DNA from 4 places in the Dermacoccus barathri genome. Region 3 is predicted to be linked to each of the others. Evidence: predicted binding sites of a transcription regulator. Region 3 holds the regulator's gene; each other region holds the start of a gene.

The links. Region 3 encodes LexA, which represses DNA repair genes until DNA is damaged. Its sites were predicted from a motif close to TCGAACANNTGTTCGA; they were not measured.
Region 1: a site for LexA is predicted at 5,095-5,110, ahead of IM689_RS10485 (phosphorylase family protein). Genes of this name have one in related genera too.
Region 2: a site for LexA is predicted at 5,721-5,736, ahead of IM689_RS03200 (HNH endonuclease signature motif containing protein). Genes of this name have one in related genera too.
Region 4: a site for LexA is predicted at 2,942-2,957, ahead of IM689_RS02865 (acetoacetate decarboxylase family protein). Genes of this name have one in related genera too.

The regions. Positions count from the first base shown of each region.
Region 1 covers NZ_JADCTK010000005.1:59,881-67,538, forward strand. Annotated here, with positions in the region: gene IM689_RS10460 (DUF6049 family protein) at 1-220, opposite strand, end outside; gene IM689_RS10465 (NUDIX hydrolase) at 238-717, opposite strand; gene IM689_RS10470 (CCA tRNA nucleotidyltransferase) at 859-2,310, shown strand; gene IM689_RS10475 (putative glycolipid-binding domain-containing protein) at 2,400-3,125, shown strand; gene IM689_RS10480 (peptidylprolyl isomerase) at 3,268-3,963, opposite strand; gene IM689_RS10485 (phosphorylase family protein) at 4,040-4,987, opposite strand; gene IM689_RS10490 (sugar ABC transporter substrate-binding protein) at 5,132-6,112, shown strand; gene IM689_RS10495 (biotin/lipoyl-binding carrier protein) at 6,295-6,513, shown strand; gene IM689_RS10500 (ABC transporter permease) at 6,636-7,658, shown strand, end outside.
Region 2 covers NZ_JADCTK010000002.1:26,212-33,869, reverse strand. Annotated here, with positions in the region: gene tsaB (tRNA (adenosine(37)-N6)-threonylcarbamoyltransferase complex dimerization subunit type 1 TsaB) at 1-250, opposite strand, end outside; gene tsaE (tRNA (adenosine(37)-N6)-threonylcarbamoyltransferase complex ATPase subunit type 1 TsaE) at 328-813, opposite strand; gene alr (alanine racemase) at 810-2,024, opposite strand; gene IM689_RS03210 (bifunctional ADP-dependent NAD(P)H-hydrate dehydratase/NAD(P)H-hydrate epimerase) at 2,042-3,724, opposite strand; gene IM689_RS03205 (holo-ACP synthase) at 3,726-4,076, opposite strand; gene IM689_RS03200 (HNH endonuclease signature motif containing protein) at 4,175-5,710, opposite strand; gene glmS (glutamine--fructose-6-phosphate transaminase (isomerizing)) at 6,518-7,658, opposite strand, start outside.
Region 3 covers NZ_JADCTK010000004.1:281,339-288,996, forward strand. Annotated here, with positions in the region: gene serA (phosphoglycerate dehydrogenase) at 1-716, opposite strand, end outside; gene IM689_RS09365 (vitamin B12-dependent ribonucleotide reductase) at 887-3,808, opposite strand; gene nrdR (transcriptional regulator NrdR) at 3,882-4,343, opposite strand; gene IM689_RS09375 (LysM peptidoglycan-binding domain-containing protein) at 4,591-5,004, opposite strand; gene lexA (transcriptional repressor LexA) at 5,271-5,990, shown strand; gene IM689_RS09385 (Sir2 family NAD-dependent protein deacetylase) at 6,004-6,843, opposite strand; gene IM689_RS09390 (LysR family transcriptional regulator) at 6,913-7,658, shown strand, end outside.
Region 4 covers NZ_JADCTK010000001.1:588,607-596,264, reverse strand. Annotated here, with positions in the region: gene exaC (acetaldehyde dehydrogenase ExaC) at 1-632, opposite strand, end outside; gene IM689_RS02870 (GAF domain-containing protein) at 751-1,869, opposite strand; gene IM689_RS02865 (acetoacetate decarboxylase family protein) at 2,004-2,804, opposite strand; gene IM689_RS02860 (glutamine synthetase family protein) at 3,022-4,374, shown strand; gene IM689_RS02855 (cytochrome P450) at 4,405-5,697, shown strand; gene IM689_RS02850 (HepT-like ribonuclease domain-containing protein) at 5,838-6,161, opposite strand; gene IM689_RS02845 (nucleotidyltransferase domain-containing protein) at 6,158-6,631, opposite strand; gene IM689_RS02840 (hypothetical protein) at 6,674-7,165, opposite strand; gene IM689_RS02835 (pyridoxal phosphate-dependent decarboxylase family protein) at 7,242-7,658, opposite strand, start outside.

The DNA.
Region 1 (7,658 bases), on a different contig from region 3:
CGCTCACGGTGGTGCCGGAACCCGTCGTCGCTGTGGCCGGAGCGCCGCTCGTCATCCACATCCGGACGTCGCCGTTGGTGACGATTCCGGGCCGTGGGAGCGCGCTGACGTTCGAGCGGGGGTTCGGCGGTGCGGCGCTCGCAGCAGGAGCGAGGCCGAGGAGCGCGAGCAGGCAGACGAGGGCCGCCACGAGCGCGCGGGCCGACGCGGAGCGTGTCATCTGGGGGCCGGAACCGATCAATGTCCGGTGAGCCGGGCCCAGGCGGTGGCTGCGATGCGGCGCTCGTTGGGGAAGGTCAGCTGTTCGTGGGCGCGGTCGAGGCGGAACCAGCGCGCGTCGATGGCCTCGTGGTCGGGGTCACCTTCGATGCTGATCTCTCCGCCGACCGCTTCGAGCAGGTAGTGGTGGACCATTTTGTGGATGCGGAAGCCCGGAATCGAGAACCAGTAGTCGATGACGCCGAGCGTGACGAGGGCGCGGCCCTTGATGCCGGTCTCCTCCTCGACCTCGCGCTCGGCCGTCTGCACGAGCGTCTCGCCTTCTTCGATGTGGCCCTTGGGCAGGCACCACTCGACGCGTCCGGCTCGGTTGTGCCGCGCGATGAGAGCGAGATAGGCCTGCTGGTCACGAACGTCGACGACGACTCCGCCCGCAGAAATCTCCTCCAGCGAGCCCAGGCGTGAAGCCCGCTGCATGCGCGACGAGGAGACGGTCATTGCTCCACCTTAACGAGAGCGGCTGGGAAATTCTGGTGCCGCCGGGCCCCTCGATACCCTTGGCCGGTGACGCCTACTCGAGCAGCCTCCGTTCAGCCCGCGCAAAACCGACCGAACGGGTCGGTACCGAGCGGAGCGACGATGCTGGCCGAGGCTGTCTCGCACCTCGAACCGGTCATGCCGATGTTGCGCGAACTGGGTGAACGCTTCACGTCGGCGGGCCACGAGATCGCCCTCGTCGGTGGGCCGGTGCGTGATGCTTTCCTCGCGCGCACGTCGCCCGATCTCGACTTCACGACGTCGGCGCGCCCTGAGGACACCGAGCGCATCGTCGCCGGATGGGCTGACGCGGTGTGGGATCTCGGGCGTGCTTTCGGGACGATCGGCGTCCGTAAGGGCGATTTTCAGGTCGAGATCACGACGTACCGAGCCGACGCCTACGACCGCGAGACGCGCAAGCCGGTCGTCGAGTTCGGCGACTCGCTCGACGACGACCTCGTGCGTCGCGACTTCACCGTCAACGCGATGGCGCTGCGGCTGCCCGACCTCACCTTCGTCGACCCGTACGGCGGCCTCGCGGACATGGCGGCGCGGAGTCTGCGCACACCCACGTCGCCGGAGGTCTCGTTCGGTGACGACCCGCTGCGCATGATGCGCGCGGCACGCTTCAGCTCGCAGCTGTCGTTCGACATCGCTCCCGAGGCGTTCGCGGCGATGACGGAGATGGCCGGCTCGATCCGCATGATTTCCGCCGAGCGGGCGCGTGACGAACTCGTGAAACTCCTCATGTCGCCGGCGCCGCGGCGCGGGCTGACGGCGCTCGTCGACTCGGGTATCTGCGAGTACGTGCTGCCCGAGGTGCCGGCGCTCGCGTTGGAGATCGACGAGCACCACCGTCACAAGGACGTGTACGAGCACTCCCTCACGGTGCTCGAGCAGGCGATGGACCTCGAGGGTCCGCGCGACGTTCCCGGGGTCGAGGAGGCGGAGGTCGTCGAAGGGCCCGACCTCGTGCTGCGCCTGGCCGCGCTGCTGCACGACATCGGCAAGCCGGACACGCGTCGCTTCGAATCGGGCGGCGGCGTCAGCTTCCACCACCACGAGCTCGTCGGTGCGAAGCTCGCACGAAAGCGGTTGCGGGAGCTGCGCTTCGACAAGGACACGATCAAGGCTGTGTGCCGGCTCGTCGAGCTGCACCTGCGCTTCCACGGCTACGGCAACGGGGAGTGGACGGACTCGGCGGTGCGCCGCTACGTCACGGACGCCGGACCGTTGCTCTCACGCTTGCATCTGCTGACGCGCGCCGATTCGACGACGAGAAACAAGCGCAAGGCAGCTCGCCTGCAGGCCACCTACGACGACCTCGAAGCCCGCATCGAGCGGTTGAAGGCCGAGGAGGAACTGGCGGCCGTTCGTCCGGAACTCAACGGCAACGAGATCGCCGAGGTGCTCGGCATCAAGCCCGGCCCGGTGCTCGGCAAGGCCTACCAGTACCTGTTGTCGGTGCGCCTCGACGAGGGAGTCATCGGCAAGGAGGCGGCGGCCGACCGGCTGCGGACGTGGTGGGCCGAGCAGCCTGAGTCGCAGGGCTGAAACCGTGTGTTCTTCGGGTGCCGGCCGAGGTCGCGTGCGTAGCGTGATGGCTGCATGTGTCATCTGCTGATGCGAGAGGGAGTGGCGCGATGACGACGGTTGAGGTGGTCTGGCGCGGGCTGGACGACGAGTCGCGTCTCGACGTCGCGTCGGTCGAGTTCGACGCCGACGGCGGCTTCGTCGCCACGGGGCGGCAGTCGACGGAGCGCTACCGCGCCCAGTGGGATCTCGTCGTCGACTCGTCCTGGCGCACGCGCCTGTTCACGGTCGACGTCGAGGGCTACGCGCCGTCGTCGGCGGCCGAGGATCTCGACGCCCCCGACGAGACCGGTGGCTCCCCCGAGCCGGTGTGGCAGCGCCACCTCAATCTGTGGCGTCGTGACGAAGGGTCGCGCTCCGTGTGGCGGTGCGAGAGCGGCGAATCCGGTGATGTACCGGGCGATTTCGGCCCGATCGGCATCGCAGATGACGCGCTGGAACTCTTCGTCGAGGCCCTCGACGTCGATCTAGCGGGGTGCCCGCTGACGAACACGATGCCGATCCGCCGGCTCGGCGTGGACGCGGCCGGCGTCGGGGAGCGTCCGATCACGACGGCGTGGGTGTCGTTGCCCGACCTCGCCGTCATCCCGTCGGCGCAGGTGTACTCCTCGGGCCCCGAGGGACTTTCGGACATCGCGTCGGCCCTCGACGATCGCGTCGTCTCCGTCGTGCACTACCGCTCGGCAACGCGTGACGTGAGCGTCGACCTCGCCGTCGACGCTCACGGCCTCGTCGTCACCTACCCCGAACTCGCGGCGCGCATCGACGTCGACTGACCCGCTCTCGGTTGCAGCGTGACCACGTCTGAAGCCCGGCCGCTGGTGCGGCCGACGTCTCTCGTGCTCAGTCCGCCGGCGTCGAGCGTGCGGCGGACGCCGTCGGATTCCTCGTCGTAGAGCTCCTCGGGCAACTCGCGGCTCACTTCTCCTCGATCTTCACGCTCGTGATCGTGTGCTTCTTCACGGGCGTGCCTTCCTGTGAACCGTCCTGGTTGCCGTCGGCCTCGATCTTCTTCACGACGTCCATGCCCTTGCTCACCTGGCCGAAGAGCGTGTACTGCGGCGGCAGGGCCGTGCCGGAATCACCGGTGACGATGAAGAACTGTGAGCCGCCGGAGTTCGGCTGGCCCGTGTTCGCCATCGCGATCGAGCCCTCCTTGTACTCGCCCTGCTGCGGGAACTCGTCCTCGATCGTGTAGCCCGGCCCGCCCGTGCCGTCACCCTTCGGGTCGCCGCCCTGCGCCATGAAGCCGGGGATGACGCGGTGGAAGCTCACGCCGTCGTAGAAGTGGTAGCGGGAGAGGACGACGAAGTTGTTGACGGTCTTCGGTGCCTTCTTCGCATCCAGCGTGATGACGACGTCGCCGACGTCCGTCGTCATCGTCGCGGTGTAGGTCTTGTTCGCGTCGATGCACATGGGCGGGGCGTCGTCGAAGCTCTGCTTCTTCTGCGCGGAACCGTCGGCCGGCGGGCACTGCGTCAAGGCATTCGCACTGCCCGAGCCTCCCGAACTCGACGAGCCGGACGACGAGTCGTCCTTGCCGCATCCGGCGAGAGCGAGCGAACCGGCGAGCAGGCCGAGGGCAACGGTGCGGCGGGGCAGCGAGAGGTTCATGCTGCGCAGGGTACTTCGCCGACGCGCGCGGGCGCCGAGAACTGCTGGGGCGACGACGTGTCGTGGCGGTCGCCGATCAGTCGACCGTCACGAGGTGCAGCAGCAGGCCCGCATGACGCTCCGTCGCACGCCGCGCTTCCCGCAGCACGGCCAAGGGGTCGTTCGGGTCGTCGTTCGTTTCGGCCGACGACACGACCGACAGGCCGACCATCTCCATGCCGCGCTCGCGGGCCGCAAGGGCACCCAGCACGGTCGACATCCCGACGCAGTCCGCCCCGGCGTTGCGCAGCATCTTCACCTCGGACGGGGTCTGATACTGCGGCCCGGGAACGAACGCGAAGCACGCGTCACGCAGCGACGGCTCGTGCTCACGGGCGAGTTCGGCAAGGTTCTGCGACCACATGCCGCGCAGGTCCGCGAACTTCGCGGATCCGACGAGCGGCGTCGCGAACGTCGGGTTGAGGTGGTCACGAATGATGAGCACGGTGCCGGGGGCGATGTCGTCGCGCAGCGAACCGCAGTCACTCGTGAACACGACACGCTCGGCGTTGAGTGCCGCCGCAACCCGAATGGGGTGGACGACGGCGTGCACCCCGTACCCGTCGTAGAGGTGCGCTCGCCCGGTCTGGACGAGGACGTGGCGCACATCGCCGGCCACGTCGTCGGTATCGTCCGAACCGATCCGCACGAGGAGAAGTTCGGCACGGTTGTCCTCAGCCGCGGGCTCGACGAAGCCCGGCACGGACGGTGCGTCGGCACGCCACAGCACCTCGACCGACGTCTCTGCGTCGATGTTTCCCGTGAAACCGTCGGCGTCGCTCTCATCTGCGGCGGAAGTCCCCGTCAGCGCGTCCAAGGCTCCGCGCCATCCCGTGCCGAGGATGAGGAGAGCGTCGACGTACTCGACGCCGGAGGCGGCCCGAATGTAGGCGGCGGCCGAGTCGGCCAGCGTCATCGCGGCGTTGAACTCCGCGGCCGCGTCGGTGGGCCAAGAGGGCAATCCGTGGGTCTGGCTCTGCGTCATGTCTTCAACGTAACGCGGCAGCGTGCGCACAGGAGGACTCCCCGGCGGACTCCGGATGTATCGAACCGAGACATTGCGTGGTGCACAATGGACGGCGATACCTCTGGCCGCACATGTGTTCGGCCTGTTCTGGAAGGAACGCCCATGCGTAAGTCCCTGTCGATGGCGGCCGTCGCCGTCCTCGCCACGTCGCTCACCGCCTGCAGTGCGACGGGTGGCCGCAAGGCCGAGGAGCAGGCGTCGATGAACGCCGGCAAGGCCACGACGCCGCGCATGACGGTTGCGCTCATCACGCACTCCGGCCCGGGCGACACGTTCTGGGACATCGTCCGCAAGGGCGCCGAGGACGCGGCGGCCAAGGACAACGTCAAGCTCGAGTACACGGCCGACCCCGACGGCCCGAAGCAGGCGAACCTCGTGCAGCAGGCCATCGACAAGAAGGTCGACGGCATCGCCGTCACCCTGTCGAAGCCCGACGCCATGAAGAGCGCCGTCGACGCCGCCCGCAAGGCCGGCATTCCGGTCGTCGCACTCAACGGTGGTCTCGACGACTGGAAGAAGATGGGCGTCGAGAGCTACTACGGCCAGGACGAGAAGATCGCCGGTGAGGCCGCGGGCGACAAGCTCAAGTCCGGTGGCGCGAAGAAGGTTCTGTGCGTCATCCACGAGCAGGGCAACGTCGGCCACACCGACCGCTGCGCCGGTGTGAAGAGCAAGTTCGCGCAGACGGAGAACTTCTACGTCAACGGCAAGGACATGCCGAGCGTGCAGAGCGCCATCACGAGCAAGCTGCAGCAGGACAAGACGATCGACTCCGTGCTCGCCCTCGGTGGCCCGTACGCGATGACGGCGACGAAGTCGGTCAAGGAATCCGGTTCGAAGGCCAAGGTGTTCACGTTCGACACCTCGAGCGAGGTCATCGGCGCGATCAAGAACGGCTCCGTGCAGTGGGCCGTCGACCAGCAGCCGTACCTCCAGGGTTACCTCGCCGTCGACTCGCTGTGGCTGCGCAAGAACAACGGCAACATCGTCGGTGGTGGCCAGCCGGTGCTCACCGGCCCCGCGTTCATCGACAAGAACAACGTGGCCGACGTGGAGAAGTACGCCAAGAGCGGTCGCCGCTGATCCTCACCCGGACGCATCACGCCTGACGATGCCCGCCGCACCTCACGTCGAGGGCGGCGGGCATCGTCGTGGGTGAGGTTCGACGGGTTCGACGTCTCGCCTGCGCCTTGGGGTGCGACGCGTCCACAGTTACTCGTCGGTGGGACGCGCGGGTAACCGATCGGCTCTGCGACGATGCCAGCATGGCCGCCCAACACATCGCCTCCGACCTCGTCGCCAACGTTCACTCCGTCGCGGTGCGCGTCGGGCAGAAGGTCGAGGCCGGTGAGGAGCTCGTGCTCCTCGAGTCGATGAAGATGGAGATCCCGGTCGTGCCCGAGGAACCCGGCACGGTCGTCGAGATCCGCGTGGAGCCCGGTGACGTCGTGCAGGAAGGTGAGGTGCTCGTCGTCCTGCAGTGACACCGGCCGGGAGGCCGACCCGCTGACGACGAAATGTATCGAGTCGATACACGCGTGACCTACGATGAAGGACGGCGAGGGCGCCCCTTCGCCATGCCCGCACATCGGAAAGGGAGTTCCGCGTGTCGACTCCTGCCACTTCGAGCGACTCGTCGAGCGCTGCCGACGACCGGGTGAGGAACCGCCACGTTCTGGCGCGATACCTCTCCCGCCCCGAGATCGGCTCGCTCTTCGGCGTTCTCGCGATCGCCCTGTTCTTCCTCATCGTGGCCGAGCCGTTCCGCCACATGGCGAACACCGGCACGATCCTCTACCAAGCCGCCACCATCGGCATCATGGCCGTGCCCGTCGCGCTGCTCATGGTCGCCGGCGAGTTCGACCTCTCCGCAGGTGTCGCCGTCACGACCGCCGGAATGTCGGCATCGCTGCTCGCCTGGTACTTCAACTTCCACGTGTGGGCCGCCGTCGGGCTGAGCCTTCTCATCGCGCTCGCGATCGGTGCGATCAACGGTTTCATGCTCAACCGCAGCGGGTTGCCGAGCTTCCTCATCACCCTGGCGACGTTCTTCGTCCTCCAAGGCGTGAACCTCGGTCTGACGCGCGCGGTCACCGGCGGTGTTGCGAGCAACGACATCAGCGACATGGCCGGTTTCGACTCGGCCAAGGCGATCTTCGGAGCGTCGTTCTCGATCGGCCCCGTCAACATCAAGATCCCGATCATCTTCTGGATCATCCTCACCGTGATCGCCGCGTTCGTCCTGCTGCGCACCAAGATCGGCAACTGGATCTTCGCCATCGGTGACGACGAGAAGGCCGCTCGCGCGGTCGGCGTGCCGGTGTGGAAGGTTCGCATCGGCCTCTACATGTTCATCGGCTTCTGCGCGTGGCTGTCGGGCATGCACCTGCTCTTCGCGTTCAACCGCGTCCAGTCCGGTGAGGGCATCGGCAACGAGTTCATCTTCATCATCGCGGCCGTCGTCGGTGGCTGCCTGCTCACCGGCGGCTACGGCTCGGCGGTGGGCGCCAGCCTCGGCGCGCTGATGTTCGGCATGACGCAGCTCGGCATCAACTACGCGGGCTGGAACCCCGACTGGTTCAAGGCGTTCCTCGGCGTCATGCTCCTCGCGGCCACGCTGCTCAACACC
Region 2 (7,658 bases), on a different contig from region 3:
CGTACGCGAACGTCATGGCCGTCATGATGCCGACGCGCAGACCGGTGAACGGGCCGGGGCCGACACCGACGGCGACGCGGGAGAGGTCGGCAGGCGTCACACCGGCGTCGCGCATCATGGCGTCGATGGCCGGAGCGAGGATCTCGGTGTGCCGACGCGCGTCGATCGTCGAGGTGCGCGCCACGACCTTTTCGGCGTCGTGGAGCGCGGCCGTGACGGCCGAGGTGGAGGTGTCGATCGCGAGAAGCACCGACCCAGCTTATCGAGGCCCGGCAACTGCGCCGATCACGCGCGGCTCAACGGCGGTGCCGTGCGGCCTTGCGTGCGTCAGTCGAGTCCCAGTTCGGAGGCGAGGTCGATGTCTGCCCAGCGTTCGCCGGCCGTCTCGATCGTCGCGGTGCGGTCGTCGAGGCCCGTCAACGTGAGGTGAAGGCGATCGTCGGAGAGCGCCTCGGCCATGCCGGCGCCCCATTCGATGACGGTGACGGCGTCGTCGAGCGAGGTGTCGAGGTCGAGGTCGTCGAGTTCGCCGAAGCCGCCGAGGCGGTAGGCGTCGACGTGGACGAGTGCCGGGCCGTCACCGAGCGAGGGGTGTTCGCGGGCGATGACGAACGTCGGGCTCGTGACGTCACCGCGCACACCGAGCGCTTCGCCGAGAGCGCGCGTGGTCGTCGTCTTCCCGGCCCCGAGGTCGCCCGTCATGACGATGACGTCTCCGCGGCGCACGATACGGGCGAGTGCCCGTCCGAGGTCGGCGGTGGCTTCGGCGTCGGGCAAGTAGCGGGTGCCGCGCAGGCGTAGGTCGTCGCTCATCGGGTGAGTTCCTCGCTCAGGTCACCGCAGTAGATGCGTGGCAGGCGGGTGCTCATGCGCGTGACGATCTCGTAGCTGATGGTGTCGGCGGCGTCGGCCCATTCCTGCGCGGTGGGCCCGGGTGTCCCGTCGGCTGCACGTCCGAAGAGAACGGCTTCGTCGCCGGGTTGGACTGCGGCGTCACCCATGTCGACGACGAACTGGTCCATGCACACGCGGCCGGCGATGTGGCCGATCGTGCCGTTCACCATGACCGGAGCCTTGTTCGACGCGTGGCGCGGCACGCCGTCGGCGTACCCCGCGGGAATGTCGGCAAGGGTCGTTTCCGCATCTGTGACGTAGGTGTGGCCGTAACTAACGCCCTGGCCTGCGGGGACGCGTTTCGTCACGGCGACGTGGGCCGTCACCGACATTGCGGGGTCAAGACCGAGATCCTGGGGCGCGGCGAGGTCCGGCGCGGGCGAGAGGCCGTAGAGCGCGAGGCCGACGCGCACGAGGTCGAAGCGCGACTCGGGCACGAAAATCGCGCCGGCGGAGTTCGCCATGTGCCGCACCTCAAGGTGAAATCCGGCGTCGTCACAGTCCTTTTCGGCGGCGCGGAAGCGGTCGATCTGGGCGGCGACCTCGGGGTGGCGCGGTTCGTCGGAGCGGACGAAGTGGGTGAACAGACCGACCACCTCGACGAGGCCCCTCCCCCGCGCCTCGCGGGCGGCGGCCACGAGCTCGGGCCACTGGTCGCCGTACGCGCCGTTGCGGGCCATGCCGGTATCGACCTTGAGGTGGACGCGGGCCGCGCGCCCGGCGGCCTCGGCGGCTATCGCGACGTCGCGCACCATGGCTGCCGACGAGACCCCGAGGTCGATGTCGCGGCGGATCGCCGTTTCGAAGTCGGAGCCGGGCGCGAGCAGCCAGCACAGCACGCGGGCGTCGATTGCGGCGTCGCGTAGCGCGGTGGCTTCGTGGAGTTGCGCCACTCCCAGCCAGGTCGCTCCCCCACGCAGCGCGGCGCGGGCAGTCGGCACGAGCCCGTGGCCGTAGGCATCACCCTTGACGACAGCCATGAGCTGGGCGTCACCCACTCGCGCCTTGAGCGTGGTGGCGTTGCGCACGATGGCGTCGAGGTCGACGACGACGCGGGCCTGCGCACCTTCGAAGGCGAGCCAAGCGGGGTGGTCGGACGGCGTCGGGGCGTCGGCGGCGGGCACGTTCATAGCGACTCAGTCTTTCACTAGCGCGGGAAGCGTCCCGCACGGCGTTCCTCGTGCACCCGCCGCTGTTCGGCGACCAGTTCTGAGGCGACGCGTCCCAGCGACGTGGCGACATCGAGGGCGCGGACGGGGCCGTCGGGGTTGGCGAGGTGCGCCGCGCGTCCGTGGGTGTACGCGGCGAGTGCGGCGGCGCTCCTGGGCTCGAGACCGGCCGCGAGCAGGACGCCGAGGAGCGCGGCGAGCACGTCGCCCGTTCCGGCGGTGGCGAGCCAGTGCGGGGCGCGGTTCTCGATGGTGACCGGGCCTTCGCCGGGCGAGGCGATGACGGTGACGCCGCCCTTGAGCAGGACGGTCGCGCCCGTCTCGTTGGCGGCACGGCGAGCCCACGTGACGGGGTCGGCTTCGACTGTCGAGCGTTCGACGTCGATGTCGCGCGACTGCAGGAGCGTCGCGAGCTCGCCGGCGTGGGGGGTGATGACGGTCTGGGCCCCTTCCGGGCGGACACCGGGCTCGAACCAGGTGAGCGCTCCCGCGTCGATGACGACGGGTTCCTCGGAGCGCAGCGCGGCCATGGCGGAGTCGTAGCGGTCGCTCTCGTGCTCGCGTTCACTCGGCCCGTCGATTCCGGAGCCCACGACCCACGCCTGCACGCGACCACTGCCGTGCACGACCTCCGGCGCCGCTGCCGTGACGGCGTCCTCTGCGCGACGCGGGCCGACGTAGCGCACCATGCCTGCTCCGGCCGTTACCGCCGCGACGGCACCGAGCACCGCGGCTCCCGGGAACGCGTCACTGCCCGTCGCGAGACCTACCACTCCGCGCGTGTATTTGTGATCGCGCGGGCCGGGTACGGGCCACAAGTGCGCCAGGTGCGTACCGGACAGTCGCATGGCTTCCTGTTCGCCAAGAGGGAGGTGGACGCCGATGTCGACCACCTCAATTCGTCCGTTCGCGGCGGGTGCCAGCATGAGCGAGGTCTTGGGCCCGCCGAAGGTGACGGTGATGTCGGCACGGAATCCTGGGGTGGGGCAGTCGACGGCCACCACGAATGCCTGGATCGGAATGAGGTCGGCGAGTTCCTGCCAGGTCGAAGCGCGCCCGGGATCGGCGCCGATTCCGAGGATGCCGTCGACGACGAGGTCGGCGTGCGCGATCGCATGGGCGTTCTCACGGCCGCCGCCCTCGGGCTCCGCGCCGCTGTGGGAGGCGGATTCGTACCGGGCCACGTCGACGCCCGCTGCACGCGCTGCGGCGACGCCCTCGACGTGTGCCTTGTCGGCGACAAGGAGAGCCAGACACTCGAAACCGTCAACTGCGAGATCGCGGGCGGCGTACAACGCGTCGCCACCGTTGTTTCCGGGCCCAACCAGGACCACGACCCTCGGCGACGTCACGCCCCGCCGCTTGAGTTCAGCGACCTCGCGTCTCACGATGTCGGCGAGCCCCCTTGCGGCGCGCTGCATCAGAGCACCGTCGGTGAAGTCGTCACCCGTGGCTTCTTCAGCAGCGCGTACGGCGTCAACCGACCACGCTGCTCGAATGCCGCCGTCGGAGTTGTCCCGCCAGGCAGCAGCACCACCATCCGCGTCCTGAACCTCCCCCGCGCTGGCGTCACGCCGACCGCCACCGTTCGGGCTCAGCCGTCCCGATCCGTCTGGCGTAGACGCGGGGGTGTTCTCGTGGCGAAGGTCGTCATCCGCCATGTCAGCCCTCCGCGATGCAGACGGCGGAGGCGATGCCACCGTCGTGGGTGAGCGAGAGGTGAAGCGCGTCGACGTCGAGCGCGCTCATGCGAGCTTGCACGGTGCCGCCGGTGCGGAAGTAGGGCTGGCCGTCGCTGTTCTTGTCGACCTCGGCGTCCTGCCAGCTCATTCCGGGCGGTGCGCCGAGCGCCTTGCTCAGCGCTTCCTTCGCTGCGAAGCGGGCGGCCAATGAGCGGATCGGCAGGTCGCGCTCGCTCGGCGTGAACAGCCGGTCACGCATCTGCGGGGTGTCTGCGAGTTTCTGCGCGAACCGGTCAATTTCGACGACGTCGATTCCCACTCCAACGATCATGTGGCCAGTCAACCACGCGTCGTTTCTTCCTGTTCAGCTGCGGGTCACCGGCCTGCGGCCAAGGAGCCGAATCCCAGCCACGGGCGCGCTTGTCTGAGTCAGGCGGCTGGGGCTGTGAAGACTGCCGGCTGCGGCAGCGTCGGGCCGCTGGGGAGAGTCAGCCAACGGTGGCCGGTGGGCGACTCCCAGAGGCACTCGCCGTCCGCCTGCATGACGACCGCGAAGCCGCCGAACGTCTTGGCGCGGTGGTGGTGACGGCACAGGCACTGGAGGTTGGCCGGGCTCGTCGCGCCACCTTCGGCGAAGGGAATCACGTGGTCGACGTCCGTGACGTCGGCCGGGCGGGTGCAGTACGGGAAGCGGCAGTGCCCGTCACGCGTCTTCACCGTGCGCTCGACCAGCGTCGTCGGTCGGTACGAATCGGTCACCGTCGCCAGCGTTGTGACGCGCTCGCCGTCGACGGCCACGAATTCAGAGACGAACTTCGTGCCGACTGCCCCGGCCAGCGCACGAACCGTGGCCGCATCGACGATTCCGACTCCGGGCACCTCCACGTCGCCGAAGGGCATGCGAACGTCGTCGCCGAACCACGCTGCCGCGTTCTTGCGGGCAGAGCTCTCCCCGGAGCATCCGGTAGAGCCGTGCGCGCGAGCGAGAACAGACCGCGACGACAGAGGTTCAGCGGGCGATGACGTCGATGGGCGCACGAGGACGCGCAGGTGCAATGTCGTGGTGACGGTGGCCTGACCGAGGAGGAGGTCGACGAAGGCGTCGGCGCGGGATGGACCGGCGAAGAGCCCGTGGCCGGCTCCGTCACCACTTCTCGGCGCGTTGTCGCGCAGGAACTGCGCCCTCGCGTCGATGGCGGCTCGCACCGTTGCGGCATCGACCGAGTCGAGCACGACACACATTTCGGTGAGTTGGTCGAACTCGAGGTGCGGGGAGAACCACACGCCCATCTCGCGGCGCTGTTCAACGGGATCAACGGGCCGCGCCAGACCGAGTGACCGCAGGAGGCGCTTCGTCTGCCGGCGGGCGCCTTCGACCGTCATCGTCGGGATACTGCCGGCCGCAAGAAGGCGGTTCACTTCGTCGAGATCGGGAGCCTCGACATGTTCGAGCTCGGACGCGATCGCGGCAACCGTGGCGAAGCGAACCTCACCGCGAAGGGCCGATCGAAGCAGTTCGGGGTGCCTGCAACGCAGCTGCGCGGCGTCATCGGCCATGGCGCCTGCTGCACCGGAACTCATGCCGAGGGCCGGTCCGAAGCTGTCGCCAGCGAATTCCCCCGGAGCGAGCGGGTACGACACGTCTCGCAGGTGCTCGAACTCCAGCGCCTCGACCTGCCGCACTGCTTCGGCGTGCTCGGCGGCCATGACGCGCACGAGTGCATCAGCGGAACGAGAAATCGTGAGCACCGCAGCGGCCGCACCTTCGAGCTGCCGAGCCGTCTCCACCGACTCGGCGATGCGCTCGTCCAGCGACGCGCCGATCTCGGGCGGATCGAGCAGCGGCGAAACGCTCACGAGGGCTTGCTCGACCACAGCTTCGGTGAGCACCGTCCATGCAGCGAGCAACCGCTCGCGAGGCATACGAGACACCGCGTCGGCGGTCATCTCGAGGTGCTGTTCCATGAACTCATTTTAGTACACCTGTTCGAACAGATGTAGAGGACGCTCCCCCAATTTCGCGGTCCGCCCAGACATTCCGCGACGCGCACCGTCAGCTCCGTGGGCACCAGGCTCAGCGTCCGGATCACGGAGCCGGCGTCGACCCGGGGCGCGCGGACGCGCAGGAGCAACACACGCAAAATGACTCCCAAATGCGCGAGACATCGCACAAGTGGGGAAGCCCGAGCCGAATACGTCCCGACTTGCGCGACCAACCGCCCAAGTAGGAACCAAGCAAACGGGGGCCAGTGCGCGTCCATAACAAGCACACGAACGGTGACCAAAAGACAGGCGACCCAAGCACCAGCGCCGTGCCCCAAGAAGACGAGTGGACACGTCTCCCGGCACCCCAGCCGACCACATCCACGCCCGAAGAAGTCCGCTGACGATAGCCCGGCCGCGCCGCCCCCGACAGTGGCTGTTCCCCACAAGCGCGAAACATCGCGCAAGTGGGTACCCCCGAGCCGAATACGTCCCCACTTGCGCGACCAATCGCCCGAGTAGGAACCAGGCCAACGAAGACGACGCGCGCACCAAGCACCCACGGCCGGCGACCAAAAGACAGGCAACCCAATCACCGGCGACGTGCCCCAAGAAGGCGAGCGGACACGTCTCCAGGCACCCAAGCCAGCACCATCCATCCCGCCAACTTCGCCGCCCCGCCCATGGGCATCGCAGGCGATCACGCCGCCCATCCCCCACACCCAAACCCCACAAAACGAAAACCGCGCCGCCCCACAGGGACGACGCGGTTTCCAGCGAAACAGAGGGTCACTCCACGGTGACGGACTTCGCGAGGTTACGCGGCTGGTCGACATCGAGGCCCTTGGCCGTGGAGAGCTCCAGCGAGAACACCTGCAGCGGCACGATGGCGAGCAGCGGTGCGAGCAGCGGAGCCGACTTCGGGATGCGGATGACCTCGTCGGCGAACGGCACGACAGCCTCGTCGCCCTCTTCGGCGATGACGAGGGTGCGAGCGCCGCGAGCGCGGATCTCCTGGATGTTGGAGACAACCTTGCCGTGCAGACCGTGCGGGGTATCAGGGCCGGGCACGACGATGAACACGGGCTGGCCGGCGTCGATCAGCGCGATCGGGCCGTGCTTGAGCTCACCGGCGGCGAAGCCTTCGGCGTGGATGTAGGCGAGCTCCTTGAGCTTGAGCGCGCCCTCCATGGCGATCGGGTAGCCGACGTTGCGGCCGAGGAAGAGCACCGAGCGCGTGTCGGCCATGAAGCGGGCGATTTCGCGCACGCGGTCGAGGTGGCCGAGAAGCTCGTCGATCTTGGCCGGCATCTCCTGCAGTTCGGCCATGACCTTCTTCGCGTCGTCGGCGTACGTGCCGCCGCGCAGCTGCGCGAGGTACAGGCCGAGCACGTAGCAGGCGGTGATCTGCGCGAGGAAGGCCTTCGTCGACGCGACGGCGATCTCCGGGCCGGCGTGCGTGTAGAGCACGGCGTCGGACTCTCGCGGAATGGTCGCACCGTGCGTGTTGCAGATGCTCAGCGTGTTCGCGCCCAGGTCACGGGCGTGCTTGACGGCCATGAGCGTGTCCATCGTCTCGCCCGACTGCGAGATCGAGACGACGAGCGTGCGCTCGGAAACGATCGGGTCGCAGTAGCGGAACTCGTGCGCGAGCGCGACCTCGACGGGGATGCGCGTCCAGTGCTCGAGGGCGTACTTGGCGACCATGCCGGCGTAGGCGGCGGTGCCGCAGGCGACGATGGTGATGCGATCGATGTTCTTGAGCTCGTCCTCGGAGATGCGGATCTCGTCGAGGGCGAGGCGACCTTCGGAGTCGGTGCGTCCGAGCAGCGTGTCGCGCACGGCGTCGGGCTGGTCGAAGATCTCCTTCTCCATGAAGGTGTCGAAGCCGCCCTTCTCGGCGGACGCGGCGTCCCAGTCGACGTGGAAG
Region 3 (7,658 bases):
TTGAGCGCGTCGTAGTCGACGACGAAGCCGCGCGAGAGGTTGAGGAACAGCGCCCGCGGACGCATGGCTGCGAACTGCTCGGCGCCGAAGAAGCCGGCGTTGCCGGAGCGACCGTCGACGTGGAGCGTGACGACCTCGGCGACCGACAGCAGCTCCTCAAGGGAGCTGCACCGCGTGGCGTTACCGAGCGCGAGCTTGTCGTCGGTGTCGTAGAAGTAGACCTTGAAACCGAGCATCTCGGCGACGACGGACAGCTGGGAACCGATGTTGCCGTACCCGACGATGCCGAGGCGGCGACCGCGCACCTCGTGGCTGCCCTTGGCGTCCTTGAACCAGACTCCGTCGTGCAGCGCGCGGTCCTTCTCGGTGAGACGGCGGGCCATGATGATGATTTCGGCGATGGCGAGCTCGACGACCGAGCGCGTGTTGGAGAACGGCGCGTTGAACACGACGACGCCCTTCTGCGCTGCCACGGCGAGGTCGATCTGGTTCGTGCCGATGCAGAAGGCTCCGATGGCCTCGAGGCTCGGCGCGTTCTCGAGGACGCGGGCCGTCACCTCGGTCTTGGAGCGGATGCCGAGCAGCTGAACACCCTCGAGCGCCTCGATGAGCTCGTCCTCGTCGAGAGCCCCGACGCGGGTCTCGACCTCGAAACCGGCATCACGGAGCAAGGACTCTCCGAGGGGGTGGACGTTCTCGAGCAGCAGTGCCTTCACAGGGAGAGTTCCTTTCCGGTGTGGCGGTTGCGCCCGCCAATGAGATCGCGGGCTGCTCACATCATGAGACAGCACCGAGCGTCGCGGACGCCGACGCATCTCACGACATAAGACGAGCGCGGGGCGTCGCCCCGAAGGACGACGCCCCGCACTCGATCAGGGCTGAGCGATCAGCTGCAGCCGGAGGTGCTTCCGCAGCCCTCGCAGACGTAGCAGGAGCCGGCGGGACGCATCTTCGTGCCGCAGGTCATGCACATCGGGGCGTCGGCTGCCTTGCCCTGGAACTTCTCCATGAGCTCGGCCGAACTGTGGATCTCGGAGCCGACCTCACGGGCGGAGGCCACACCGGAACCGGACTTTACCTCGTCGACGTGCTCCTCCGTGGAGGTGGCAGCTGCCGGACGCTCACCGCGTGCCGCCGCCGGGGCGACGGACTGCGAGTTGGACTCGGCGTCGAACGGCTCGTCGTCGCTCTCGATCGGCGTGTAGGAGCCGGTCTCGAGCTGGCGAGCGCGCTCCTCGGCCGTGTGGATGCCCATGAACGAACGCGTGTCGAAGTCGAGGTAGTCGAGCGCCAGGCGGCGGAAGACATAGTCCATGATCGACTGCGCCATACGCACGTCCGGGTCGTCCGTCATACCGGCCGGCTCGAAGCGCAGGTTCGTGAACTTCTCGACGAACGTCTCGAGCGGCACGCCGTACTGCAGGCCGATCGACACGGCGATGGAGAACGCGTCCATGACACCGGCGAGCGTCGAACCCTGCTTACCGAACTTGAGGAAAAGCTCACCGAGATCGCCGTTCTCGTACGTGCCGGCGGTGAGGTAACCCTCCGCGCCACCCACGGCGAACGACGTCGTCTGCGACGAGCGACGCTTCGGCAGGCGCTTGCGCACGGGGCGGTACTCGACGATCTTCTCGACCGGCGTCTCGGCGACGGTCTCCGTGGCCGTCGCGGGCTCGGAGCTCTTCTCGTTCTTGCCCGACGAGAGCGGCTGGCCGACCTTGCAGTTGTCACGGTAGACGGCGATGGCCTTGAGACCGAGCTTCCAACCCTCAAGGTGCACCTCGGCGATGTCCTCGACCGAGGCCGACTCCGGCAGGTTGACCGTCTTGGAGATAGCACCCGACAGGAACGGCTGGCAGGCGGCCATCATGCGGACGTGGCCCATCGGGGAGATGGAGCGCGCACCCATGGCGCAGTCGAAGACCTCGTAGTGCTCCGGCTTGAGGCCGGGAGCGTCGATGACGTGGCCCTTGTCGGCGATGTGCTCGACGATCGCCTCGATCTGCTCTTCCTGGTAGCCGAGCTTCTTCAGCGCGCGCGGAATCGTCTGGTTGACGATCTGCATCGAACCGCCGCCGACGAGCTTCTTGAACTTCACGAGCGAGAAGTCCGGCTCGATACCGGTGGTGTCGCAGTCCATCATGAAGCCGATGGTGCCGGTGGGCGCGAGGACGGAGGCCTGCGCGTTGCGGAAGCCGCCCTTCTCACCGTTCTCGACGACGTCGGCCCAGGCCTTCGTCGCGAGCGCGTGGATGTCGCTGGCCATGGCGCCCATGTCCTTGTGCGAGGCGAGCTCGTCGTTCGCGGCACGGTGCTTGCGCATGACGCGGTTGTGAGCGTCGGCGTTGCGGGCGTAACCGGCGTACGGTCCGACGACGGAAGCCATCTCGGCGGAGCGCTTGTAGGCGGCACCCGTGAGCAGCGACGTGATGGAACCGGCCAGCGCACGGCCGCCGTCCGAGTCGTAGCCGTGGCCGGTGGCCATGAGGAGCGCACCGAGGTTGGCGTAGCCGATGCCGAGCTGGCGGTAGTCGACCGTCGTCTTGCCGATGGACTCCGTCGGGAAGTCGGCGAAGCAGATGGAGATGTCCATCGCCGTGATGACGAGCTCGACGACCTTCTGGAAGGTGACGGCGTCGAACGTGTCGTCGTCCTTGAGGAACTTCAGGAGGTTGAGCGAGGCCAGGTTGCAGCTGGAGTTGTCGAGCGACATGTACTCCGAGCACGGGTTGGACGCCGTGATGCGGCCCGTCTCCGGGTTCGTGTGCCACGCGTTGATCGTGTCGTCGTACTGCACACCCGGGTCGGCGCACTCCCACGCGGCCTTGTTGATCTTGTCGAACAGCTCGCGGGCGTCGACCGACTCGATGACCTCACCCGTGTCACGGGCACGCAGGCCGAAGGTTGTGCCGTCCACGACGGCCTTCATGAACTCGTCGCTGACACGAACGGAGTTGTTCGCGTTCTGGTACTGCACGGAGACAATGTCGCGGCCACCGAGGTCCATATCGAAACCGGCATCACGCAGCGCACGGATCTTGTCCTCCTCGCGCGCCTTCGTCTCGATGAACTCCTCGATGTCCGGGTGGTCGACGTCGAGGACGACCATCTTGGCCGCACGACGCGTGGCGCCGCCGGACTTGATGGTGCCTGCCGAGGCGTCGGCGCCGCGCATGAACGAGACCGGGCCGGAGGCGGTGCCACCGGAGGACAGCAGCTCCTTCGAGGAACGGATACGCGAGAGGTTGAGGCCGGCACCGGAGCCGCCCTTAAAGATGAAGCCCTCTTCCTTGTACCAGTTGAGGATCGAGTCCATCGAGTCGTCGACGGACAGGATGAAGCACGCGCTGACCTGCTGCGGGCTCGCCGTACCCACGTTGAACCACACCGGCGAGTTGAACGAGAAGACCTGGTGCAGCAAGGCGTACGTGAGCTCGTGCTCGAAGATCTCGGCGTCGGCGTCGGACGCGAAGTAGCCGTTGTCCTTGCCGGCCTTCGTGTACGTGAGCACGACGCGGTCGATGAGCTGCCTGAGCGACTTCTCGCGAGCGTCCGACCCCAGCGCGCCACGGAAGTACTTCGTCGTGACGATGGTGGAGGCGTTGAGCGACCAGAAGTCGGGGAACTCGACACCACGCTGCTCGAAGATCGTCTCGCCGGTCTTCCAGTTCTGCTGGACGACGTCACGCAGCTCCCAGGTCACCGCGTCGTAGGGGTGGACGCCCGGGGTGGTGAAGATCCGCTCGATCGTGACGCCGTTGTTCCGGCGACCCGACTTGGCTCGAGCCTTCGTGGTCTCGGTCATGACCGCATGCCTCCTGGCACTTCTCGTGGGTTTGGTGTGGTGTGTCGTGAAGTAGGGGGTGAGCCGGTGGTGCTCAGCCGGCGTCGCGCAGAGCGTGCCTGCGCAGGTCGGCGACGGCGTCCTCGAAGTCAGTCAGTGACTCGAAGGCCTGGTAGACGGACGCGAACCGCAGGTACGCGACATGGTCGAGTTCGCGCAGCGGGCCGAGGATCTCGATGCCGACATCGTGGGCGTCGATCTCCGCAGCCCCCTTGGAGCGGATCGACTCCTCCACCTGCTGAGCGAGGACGGCGAGCTGATCGTCGGAAACCGGGCGGCCCTGGCAGGCCTTGCGCACGCCCGACATGACCTTGTCGCGAGAGAAGGGTTCGCTCACACCGGAGCGCTTGACGACCGTGAGGCTCGCGGTCTCGACGGTGGAGAAACGCTTGCCGCAGTCGGGGCACTGGCGGCGACGCTTGATGCAGGTGCCGTCCTCGGTCGAACGGGAGTCGACCACACGGGAGTCGGCGTTGCGGCAGAAGGGACAGTGCACGTGCCACGCCTCTCGATCGCAGGATTCCACCGCCTCGTGACGGTATGAACCCCAACACCGGCATCGCGGTAATTCTTCCGCAAACAACCACATGTTGGGGGCATTAGGGCGCCTATGCCCTACATCTAGGAATCCTAGGTTGCGTTGGCGACCGCTCGCAACCGTGTCGGCAAACCCGGCGCACCAACCCCAGCAATGACGCGGAAAAGATGTGCGGCTCGCCCCAGCGACACGCCGAGGGGGCCGCTCAGCCTGCCGGAACGAGAATTCGCTGGCCGGCCTGAACGTGCATCGAGCTCATGTTGTTGGCCTCCTGGATGGCCACGACACCACGGTCGTTACGCAGGGACGGCAGCTCACGAGCGGCGATCTGAGAAAGGGTCTCCCCGTCCTTCACCGTGACCGACGTCGCGCCACCGGCAGGGTTAGCTTCGGCCACGGCCTTGGCCGCAAGGAGGCCACCGCCGACGAGAACCAGAAGCGCCAGAAGGGCGGCGAAGCGACGGCGAGCGAGAACGGCACGACGCGTCAACGGGGCGCGCCGCGTGCTACGACCACCCTCAAGGGAATCGACGACCGCAGGCCCCGACGGAACGAGGTGCAGGTGACGACGGGGGCTCGGCGCGACCGCCGGGGCGTCCAGACTGGGCACAGCACTCATGTTCATTCCTCCTGACTCGGCGCGGATGCATCGAACATCCGTGCGATAGAACAACTGTACGACACAAACGTTCGAAAGCAAGGCCGTCGGCGGCGTGTTTCTCGTACATGTTTGCGAAAACTGTGTACGGTGGTGCCTACGTTGATCCCGAACGCTCACACCGAATCAGCGGCCACCGACAACCCCGGAATTCCGGGGAGAATCAGGGCTCCGCACCGAGGTCCGCGTCCGCGAGATCACTGTTTTCGTCGATGTGAGGAGACGCCATGGGTGAGGTCCACTCCATGAACAACCGCGCGAAGGGCAAACTGACCCCGCGCCAGCAGAAAGTGCTCACCGTCATCCGGCGCTCGGTCGACGAGCGCGGTTACCCGCCGAGTCTGCGCGAGATCGGTGAGGCCGTCGGGCTGACGAGCCCGAGCTCCGTCGCACACCAGCTCGCCACGCTCGAGCGCAAGGGTTACCTGCGTCGCGACCCCAACCGCCCTCGCGCCATGGAGGTCGTCTCTCCCGACGACGGCGCCGACACCCGCGGTTACCGCGGAGGCACCTCGGTGCGTGCAGCGTCCGAGAGCACGTACGACGAGACCGACTCGGGCAACGAGCGTCCGCAGGCCTCCTTCGTCCCCGTCGTCGGACGCATCGCCGCCGGCGGGCCGATCCTGGCCGAGCAGGCCGTCGAGGACGTGTTCCCCCTCCCCCGTCAGATCGTCGGTGACGGCGAACTGTTCCTGCTCAAGGTCGTCGGCGACTCGATGATCGAAGCCGCCATCTGCGACGGCGACTGGGTCGTCGTGCGCCAGCAGCCGGAGGCGTCCAACGGTGAGATCGTGGCTGCGCTGCTCGACGGCGAGGCCACCGTGAAGACGTTCAAGCGCACGAACGGCAAGACGTGGCTCCTGCCCGCGAACGAGAACTACGAGCCGATCGACGGCGACGAAGCCAGCATCATGGGCAAGGTCACGGCGGTGCTGCGCAGCGTCTGACTTTCGCCCACCCTCACGTCGTCGCGTTCGCCTCGGTCTGCACCTGCAGGCCGAGGCGTTCGCATGTCGCGGTGAGGGTGGCACCAAGCGGTTCGTGCAGCACGAGATCGGCGCGCTCCGAACCGCGCATGCTTCCCAGACCGACCAGGGCCACGGGCTTGCCCGACTTAAGCGCGGCCGAGACGAACCGGAAGCCCGACATCACCTTGAGCGAACTTCCGAGAACGAGAACCGCCCGTGACAGTTCGAGCTGCGCGTAGCAGTGCTCAACCGTCGCGGTGGGCACGCTCTCGCCGAACATCACGACGTCGGGCTTGACGACGAGCGAGCCGCAGTGCGGACATGCCACGAGGACGAAGGCATCCTGCGCACTCCGGGCAACCTCGGCGTCTCCGTCGGCCAACAGGGCCACGTCGCGCGGGAGGTTCGGGTTGGCGTCGCGGATGCGCCCCTGGAACTCCGCTCGATCCGAGCGGCTGCCGCACTCGACGCACTGCACCGAGGAGAGCGAACCGTGCAGTTCGAGGGCGTCCGCTCCGGAGGCCGCATGAAGACCGTCGACGTTCTGCGTCACGAGGTGTTGCACGAGACCTGCGCGCTGCAAGGCTGCAACAGCGTGGTGGCCGCCGTTGGGCCGAGCCGCGGCGAAACGTTCCCACCCGACGGCGCTGCGAACCCAGTAGCGTCGGCGCGCGTCGTCCCCGCTGAGGAACTGCTGGAACGTCATGGGAACCGTTCGGCGGGTGCCGTCAGGCTTGCGGTAGTCGGGAATGCCCGACTCGGTCGAGAGACCCGCCCCGGTGAGCACGAACAGGTCGCCCTGCGCGACGAACTCCGCCAACTCTGCAGTCACAGGTGGCCCCTCTCATACGACGATCGATAGAAACTACAACATCCGATAACGCCGGGTTATTCTCTACGGATGATCGACGCCGCCGGCCTTCGGGTCATGAAAGCCATTGCCCAGGAGGGTAGCTTCACCGCTGCCGCTGCTTCCCTGGGCTACTCCCAGCCTGCCGTGTCCCAGATGGTGCGCCGCTTGGAGGACAAGACGGGCACGGCTCTCGTCGAGCGCCTCGGACGTTCGGTGCGTCTGACCGAGGCGGGCCACGTGCTCGCCCGCACAGCCACTCCGGTGCTCGCCGCTCTCGAGGCGGCGGAGGGCGAAGTGGCCTCGATCGCCGGCCTGAGGGCGGGACGAGTGCGCCTCATGGCCTTCCCCTCGGCCTCGTCGACCGTCGTCCCACGAGCGCTGTCGCTCGTCAAGCAGCGCTACCCCGACGTTCAGGTCACCTTCGCGGAAGCGGAGCCGCCGGAGTCACTCGCGGCGCTTCGGGCGGGAGATTGCGATGTTGCAGTCGCGTTCTCCTACGACGGCGACGAGATCGCGGCACACGCGGAGGATCTCGAGGGGCTCACCACGCTCGACCTGCTCGAGGACGAGGTGCGCCTCGCCGTACCGGCCGATCACCCGTTTGCGGGAAGGGGCTCCGTGTCGATGGAGGAGCTCGAGTCCGCGTCGTGGATCGCCGGATGCCCGCGCTGCCGGGGCCACCTGCTCTCGCTCGCCACCTCGGCGGGTTACACCCCTGACGTCGCGTTCGAGACCGAGGACTACGTCACCGTGCTCGGACTCGTGGCCGAGGGGTTGGGCGTGGCCCTCATCCC
Region 4 (7,658 bases), on a different contig from region 3:
TTGGGTATCAGGTCTTCGATGATCTCCATGAGCACGAGGATCGACGCGGGCGTCTGCTCCGCCGGCTTGAGGACGACGCAGTTACCTGCGGCCAGCGCCGGCGCGAGCTTCCACACGGCCATGAGGATGGGGAAGTTCCACGGGATGATCTGCCCGACGACGCCGAGCGGCTCGTGGAAGTGGTAAGCGACGGTGTCCTCGTCGATTTGCGAGAGGCTGCCTTCCTGCGCGCGGATGGCACCGGCGAAGTAGCGGAAGTGGTCGATCGCGAGGGGGATGTCGGCGTTGAGCGTCTCGCGCACCGGCTTGCCGTTGTCCCACGTCTCCGCGACGGCGATCTTCTCGAGGTTCTCCTCCATCCGGTCGGCGATCCGGTTGAGGATGAGTGCCCGCTCCGCGGGCGAGGTCTTGTTCCACGTCGGTGCCGCCGCCCATGCCGCGTCGAGGGCGGCCTCGATGTCCTCGGCAGTGCCGCGGCCCACCTCGCAGAACGTCTTGCCGGTGACCGGGGTGGGGTTCTCGAAGTACTGCCCCTTCTTCGGCGCGACCCATTCGCCGCCGATGAAGTGCTCGTAGCGCTTCTTGAACTCGACCTTGGAGCCCTCGGTTCCCGGGTTGGCGTAGACCGTCATCGCAGCTTCCTTTCCCTGAGCCCGCGGGATGTGACGCGGGGTTGCGTGATGTGCGTCACGTTACGAAGGGTTGCGTTGCATCAACGTTGCACTGCCCGTGCAACGCGCTGTGCGGGCGTCAGTTCGCCTGGCGCAGACGAGTGTCGAGCTGTTCGAGATGCGTGAGAACGATGGCCCGCTGTGGCGCGCGCGGTGGCAGGACGGTGAGTGCCATGTGCCACGACTCGACGTCATCGGCGGCCTCGGGCAGGTCGAGGTAGCGCAGAAGGGTCTCGGGAGTGGCGTCACTGAGCATCGCTTCGCGCAGCGACCCGGACGTCGAACGCAGCAGGTCGACGACGGGCTCCGCCTCGCTGTGCGTCAGCGAGGCTCCGCGATACAGCTCGAGGGCTTCGTCGTGCTCGCCGCGACGCAGATGCTCCGTGACCTGGACGGCATCGATGAGCAGTGGCCCCGTGAGGCGGTAGGGGCGGCTTTCGAGGTTCGGCGCGCCGGGAATCGTGTCGAGCCGTCGACGAAGCCGCAGCAATTCGCCGCGGATGGTGGCGGGCGGCGTGCCGTCCGGGTAGATGAGGGCCCCGATCTCGTCGGCGCTGAGGCCTTGGGGTTCGAGCGCGAGTGTCGCGAGGAGTTCGGCGTGGCGGTCGGTGAGTGCGTGGGTGGCCGTACCCGTTTCGATGCAGGGGCGGCCGTGGTGGACGAGACGCAGCCGCGCGCTCGTGTGCGGTGGAGGGCCGACCGGCACCCCGGCGAGGCGAAGTTCACGAGCCACCGCGGCCGCGGTGGCCTGCACGAGTGCGAGGGTGCGCCGGTCTGCCGCAGCGTCACCTCCCGTCACGTCGAGAGCGCCGAACACCTCGCCGGTGACGGGGTCGACGAGCGGCGCCGCGGAGCAGCTGAACGGGTGGACGTCCGGGCGCGTGTGCTCCTCGCGATGGATGGAGACCGCTTCGCCGCGGGCCACAGCTCGGCCCGGCGCGTTCGTGCCGACCTGCGCCTCCGACCAGTTCGCCCCCGCGGTGAAGCCGATGCTCTCGGCGCGGCTGCGGGCGCGGGAGTCTCCTTCGACGTAGTGCAGGCGTGCCTCGCGGTCCGCGATGGCGATGACGAGACCCTCGTCGCGTGCCGTCGAGCTCAACAGCGAACTGACGAGGGGGATCGCGTCGGCGAGCCGAGCGTGGACGCAGCCGGGGCCGCACCCGCAGGCGCAACCCTGTGGACGGGATTTGTGCCGCATCCCTTCCCCTCTCGCCGTGACCCACCTCACACTACACGCGTCCGGGGTGGGGTGGGTCGGCGGCGTGACGCTGCGTGCCGTGTGTCCACGAACTCATCTGCGACGCAGGCTGCCGCCCTTCGCAGCCGCCTGGCTCACACGAGACGTTCGAGCGTCTCGCCGCCGTTCCAAACGACGCCGATCTGCCGGTAGTAGCCGCCGATGATCTCGTCGACCTCCAGGGCGGCGAGTTCCTCCGTGGGCGATTCGAACAGGCGCAGATCGACGTCACCACGCCACGCCTGCCCGCCCTCGAACTCGGCCGCGCCGGACGAGATGAGCTCGCTGTAGGCGTCGCCCGTCGCCCCGCGGGCGATGTCGGGGTAGATGCGGTGGTGGGCCATCGGGTGGCCGTTGACGAAGCCGTTCGTCTCACTCGGCTCGCGCAGCGTCAGCACGGCCTCGGCGAGACGACGGTCGCCGGCGGCGAGCGTCGCACCGAACATGCCGCCCTCGGCGATCTGCGGCGCACCCTGCGCGAAGGGGTGGGGGCGCGTCTGCCACATCGAGCCGAGCTTCTTCGGGTAGCCCTGGTGCAGACCGCGGCCGATCGCGAAGTCCTTGTCGACCCAGATGTAGACGCAGCGGCTGAACGTCTTGCCCTTGTACGAGCAGCGGACGACGGCGAACGCCTCCTTGTACTGGGCGCGCACCGGGTCGAGCAGCTCCTCGCGGGAGCTGGAGCAGCTCTGCCAGTCGGCCCAGATGAGCGCGACGGCGCCCGGGTCCTCGTCAGCGAGTTCCAGTGGGGCGGGCAGGAGTTCGCGCACACGCTCCGGGTTGGTGCGGTACTCGACCGTCAGCAGGTCTCCCGAGTAGTACCACGGCGGGCTCGGGATGATGCCCGAGGTTCCGCCGGCGGTGCGGGGGTAGAAGAAGCCCTTCTGGTCGCTCATGTGCGTGCACCCTTTCACCGTCTGCGGCCCGTGCCGCAAGTTTGTTGCCGCGAAATCGTTCGTGTCCGTACGACACCGGCTAGGCTACCCGATCAAGAGAGGTTGTGTGGCCTGAGTCACACAGTTACTGTTCGGATCCGAACGACCTTTTGACTCACTCCCGGCACGGCAACCGTCGGGGGAGGCGTTCGCTCACAAAGGCGTGAAAGGCGATGGCATGACGAAGATCGACTCAAGGCTCATGGCGGAAGCCATGAGCAAGTGTGCGGCGGAGGGCATCGACGTCGTCCGCCTCGGCTACTCCGACATCATCGGCACCGACCGCAGCAAGGATCTGCTCGTCAACCGCTTCGAGCGCACCACCGGCCACGGCGTCGCGTTCTGCCGCAGCGTCTACGGCACGACGCCCATGGGTGACGTCGTCGACATCGAGGGCGGCCTCGCCGCGGGTCTGCCCGACATCGTGGCCTACCCCGACATCGAGACGATCAAGACCGTGCCGTGGGAGCCGGGCGTCGCCCACGTCATCGCCGACGTGTTCAACCCGGACGGTTCGCCGTCCGCCGAGAGCCCGCGCTACGTCCTCAAGCAGGTCATCGAGAAGTTCAGCTCCATCGCGGGCACCCCGATCTGCGGCCCGGAGCTCGAGTTCTACCTCCTCGAGGAGTCGGACACGAACGACTCCGGCTGGGCGCGCTACGGCGAAAGCCCCGGCAACGTCTATGTCTCCGGCCTGCGCGGCGACCCCGAGAACGTTCTGCTCGCCTCGCTGCGTCAGCTCGGCGCCTACGACCTCGACGTCATCGCCGCGAACCACGAGTTCAGCTCCGGCCAGTTCGAGATCAACCTCTGGCACTCCGACGCACTCGACGCCTCCGACCGCGCGTTCCGCTTCAAGGCCGCCGTCAAGGAGATGGCGCGCGCCGGTGGCAAGCTCGCGACGTTCATGGCCAAGCCGTTCAACGACGAGGGCGGCTCGGGCTTCCACCTGCACTTCTCGACGCAGGACGCCGCAGGCAACCACCTCTTCGACGACCCGAACAGCCACAACGGCCTCTCCGCCGTCGCTCACCACGCGATCGGCGGCATCCTCAAGCACGCCCCGGCCCTCGCGGCGCTCGCGAACCCGACGATCAACTCCTACAAGCGCTTCGGCCCGGACACGCTCGCCCCGTGGCTCATCGACTGGGGTCTCGACAACCGCAGCGCGATGGTGCGCATCCCCCCGGAGCGTGGCTCGGCGTCGCGCCTGGAGCTGCGCCTCGGCGACGCGTCGGCCAACCCCTACCTGCTCACGGCGGCGACGCTGGCCGCGGCCTACCTGGGCATCAAGAACGAGATCGACCCGGGCCCCGCGCTCGAGGGCTACGGCTACGACCCGGAGCGTTCGCCCAAGCTGCCCTCGTCCCTGTGCGAGGCGCTCGACGCCCTCGAGGCCGACTCGGAGATGCGCGAGGTGCTCGGCGAGGGCTTCGTCACGACCTTCCTCGCGTACAAGCGCAACGAGATCGAGCGTTTCAACGCCTTCATCACGGACTGGGAGTTCCGTGAGTACACCTACCACCTGTGATCCAGACTTCAGCGATTGAAGGAGACCGACATGACCACTGACGTGGGTGCCGCACCCAGCAGCGAGTACACGCTCGAGGACGTCGACCTCGCGAACCTCGACCGGTTCCGCGACAACGAGGGTTGGGCCCAGTTCGCCGCCCTGCGCGCCGGTGACCCGGTGCACTGGAACGAGGAGTCCGACGGCATGGGCTTCTGGGCCGTCACGAAGTACGACGACATCTGGGCCGTCGACAAGGACTCCGAGACGTTCACGTCGGAGAAGTTCGTCAACCTCGAGGACGTCGACGACGACCTCATGGACTTCCGCCGTTCCATGCTGGAGACGGACGGCGCGCGTCACACGGCGCTGCGCAAGCTCATCCAGCGTGAGTTCTCGCCGCGCAACCTCCTCAAGAACTACGAGGCGTTCCTGCGCGAGCTGACGAAGAACACGATCGACGAGGCGAAGAAGACGTCGCCCGACGGCGAGTTCGACTTCGTCGAGAAGATCTCGGCCGACTTCCCGATCCAGGTGCTCGCGCGCCTGCTCGACGTGCCGCGCGACCACACGCCGCAGCTCATCGCGTGGGGCAACGAGATGGTGGCCAACACCGACCCGGACTACACGCAGCACCTGCTCGACTCGCCCGAGTCGGAGAAGTACCGCCACCTGCCGTTCCGTTCGCCGACCGTGCAGGACGTGTGGGACTACGGGCGAGACCTGCGTGACAAGCGCGTCGGCGGCGAGGGCAAGGACCTCGTCTCGATCCTCGCGAACAAGATGCCCGAGGACGGCGTGCCGCTCTCGGACCAGGACTTCAACAACTACTTCTCGCTGCTCGTCATCGCCGGCAACGAGACGACGCGCCACGCGATCAGCCAGATCATGCTTGGCCTCATCGCGCAGCCCGACCAGTTCAAGCTGCTCAAGGAGGACCCGTCGCTCATCGAGTCCGGCCTTGAGGAGCTGCTGCGCTGGGCGACGCCGGTCTACCACTTCCGCCGCACGGCGACGAAGGACGTCGAGCTCGGTGGCAAGCAGATCAAGGAAGGCGACAAGGTCGTCATGTGGTTCGGCTCGGGCAACCGTGACGAGGACGTCTTCGAGAACCCGAACAAGATCGACGTGACGCGCAAGAACGTCGACCACATGACGTTCGGCAAGGGTTCGCCGCACCTGTGCCTCGGCAACAACCTCGCCCGCCTCGAGATCCGCCTGCTGCTCGAGGAGCTGCTGCCGCGCATCGAGAAGATCGAGCTCGTCGGCGATGTGAAGCGCGTGCGCTCCAACTTCGTCAACGGTGTGAAGAAGTTCCCGGTGAAGGTGACCTGGGCGGAGTGATTCGACCGCCAAAGATCCCCACTTGCGCGACGAATCGCGCGAGTGGGGATCTTTGCGCCTGGTCTGTCCCCCATTGAGCGACATCTCGCGCGAGTGGGGGGCGAGGGATGCCCGACGCACGCTGACGCGCGGTCCGATCGTCAGGTGAGCTCGGCTGCGAGGCGAGTCAGAAGGGTTGGGACATCCCGTTCTGCGGTGGTTCGCAGGAGGCGTCCGTCCGTCAGTGCGTAGCCGTGCGCGATTCGATTGCGCATGCCCCACATTTCCTTCCACTCGCCCATGCAGACGCGGTCACGCATCTCGACGGGCAGTGCGGAGATCGCCTCCAGGGCGGCCGACAGGCGCATGGCGATGGCGTCCGGCGCAACTTGCGTAGCGGGTTCGTCGAGGTAGGTCACGACGAACTGCAAGTGGTAGCGGGCTTCTTCAACGTTCTCGGCGGGTGTGCGTCCGGTGGGGCTCACAGCGGAACGGCTTCCTTCAGGACGCGTTCGCGTAGGTAGGGCCTCAGCCCCGAGTCGGGCGTGAGTTCCACTGTCGCGCCCACTTCTTCGGTGAGTCGTGACTGGAGGCGCTCGAGGTCGAGCAGGCTGAGGTCAGCGAGGCTGAGGTCCGCCAAGAGATCGATGTCAGAGCCGGCGTGCTCGCGGCCCGTGGCGACGGAGCCGAAGACACGCACATTGCGTCCCCCGGCATCCTCGATGAGGCGGATCACCGCTTGGCGGTGGGCGCGCAACCTGCGGGCAAGAGGTCCGGACCCGTGGAAGCGGATGAGGCGCGACACCTCAGGCTGGCTGCGTCCGATACGCCGGGCGATCTCGCGCTGGGAAATCCCCTCGCGGTGTGCGTCGCGGACGGCAGCGGTCAACATGGCGCGAGCGTCACGCGTCATGCGGTCGCTCGCGGCTGCGATCTCCTCCAAGCCCGTCGCCATGGCTACAGACTACAGCCGATAGCAAGACCTATCGGTGAATCCTCAGTCCTCGACGATGACGAGGACGCCCTTGTCGGCGACGACGGCGTCGAGGTCGATGCCGGTGAGGTCGACGACGGCCTGCTTGAGGGTCTTCTCGGGGTCGCCGTCGATGATGGCGGTCGGTTCGCCCTCGACGGGCTCGCCGTCCTCCGCCGTGACGCCCGACGCGTCGAGCGTCAGCATGCGGCTCTGCTCGTCGCCGTCGACGATGAGCAGCCACGTCTTCGAGTTGCCCGCGAAAACCGCGGTGACGGCCTCGTCCGCGATGTCGGGGATGAGGTCGGGCTGCAGCATGAGCTCGTAGCCGACGAGGACGACCGCGTCCTCGTCGTCATCCGTACGCGCCGTGAACGCGCCGACGTACCCCGCCGGCAGCGCGTTGGAGATGGCCTCCTCGCCCGTGACGTAGTCCGTCGTCGGGTCGAGAATGCCGCTGGGCAGCGTGTCGATCGTCAGACCGGGCAGGACCGCAAAGGCCGTGTTGAGTGCCATGCCTCCACTCTACGGCGTGGCGCGATGTTGCCTGGGAAACGCGGCACCGGTGCCGCGCACGCCGCTCAACATCGGGTCAGGCGTCGACGGCGCGGGCGAGCTTCTCGACGGCGGCGTGGATGTCGTCGATGAGGGGCTCGGTCTCCGGCTTCATCGTCACGCTGCGCAGGATGCGCGCGCCCGCCTCGGGAGCCTCGCCGGGCACGTCGTGGCCACGGTTCGTCATGTCGTCGGGCTTCACCTGGTACGTCGCGACGAAGAGCGACTCGTCACGCGGCGCGTTCATGCCGTTCGTGAGGATCGCGCCCGAACGGCGGTCGACATCAGCGAGAGAGTCGCCCTTCGGGAAGTAGCTGACGATATCGAGGTCGGGCTCCTGGTAGAGGTCGAACACCTCCGAGCCGCGCAGCTTCTCGGCCCACGCCAGCGCGGCGCGACGTCCCGGCGCGACGATCTCGCCCATGCCCTCCCGCGTGAGCGGCAGTAGCTGGAG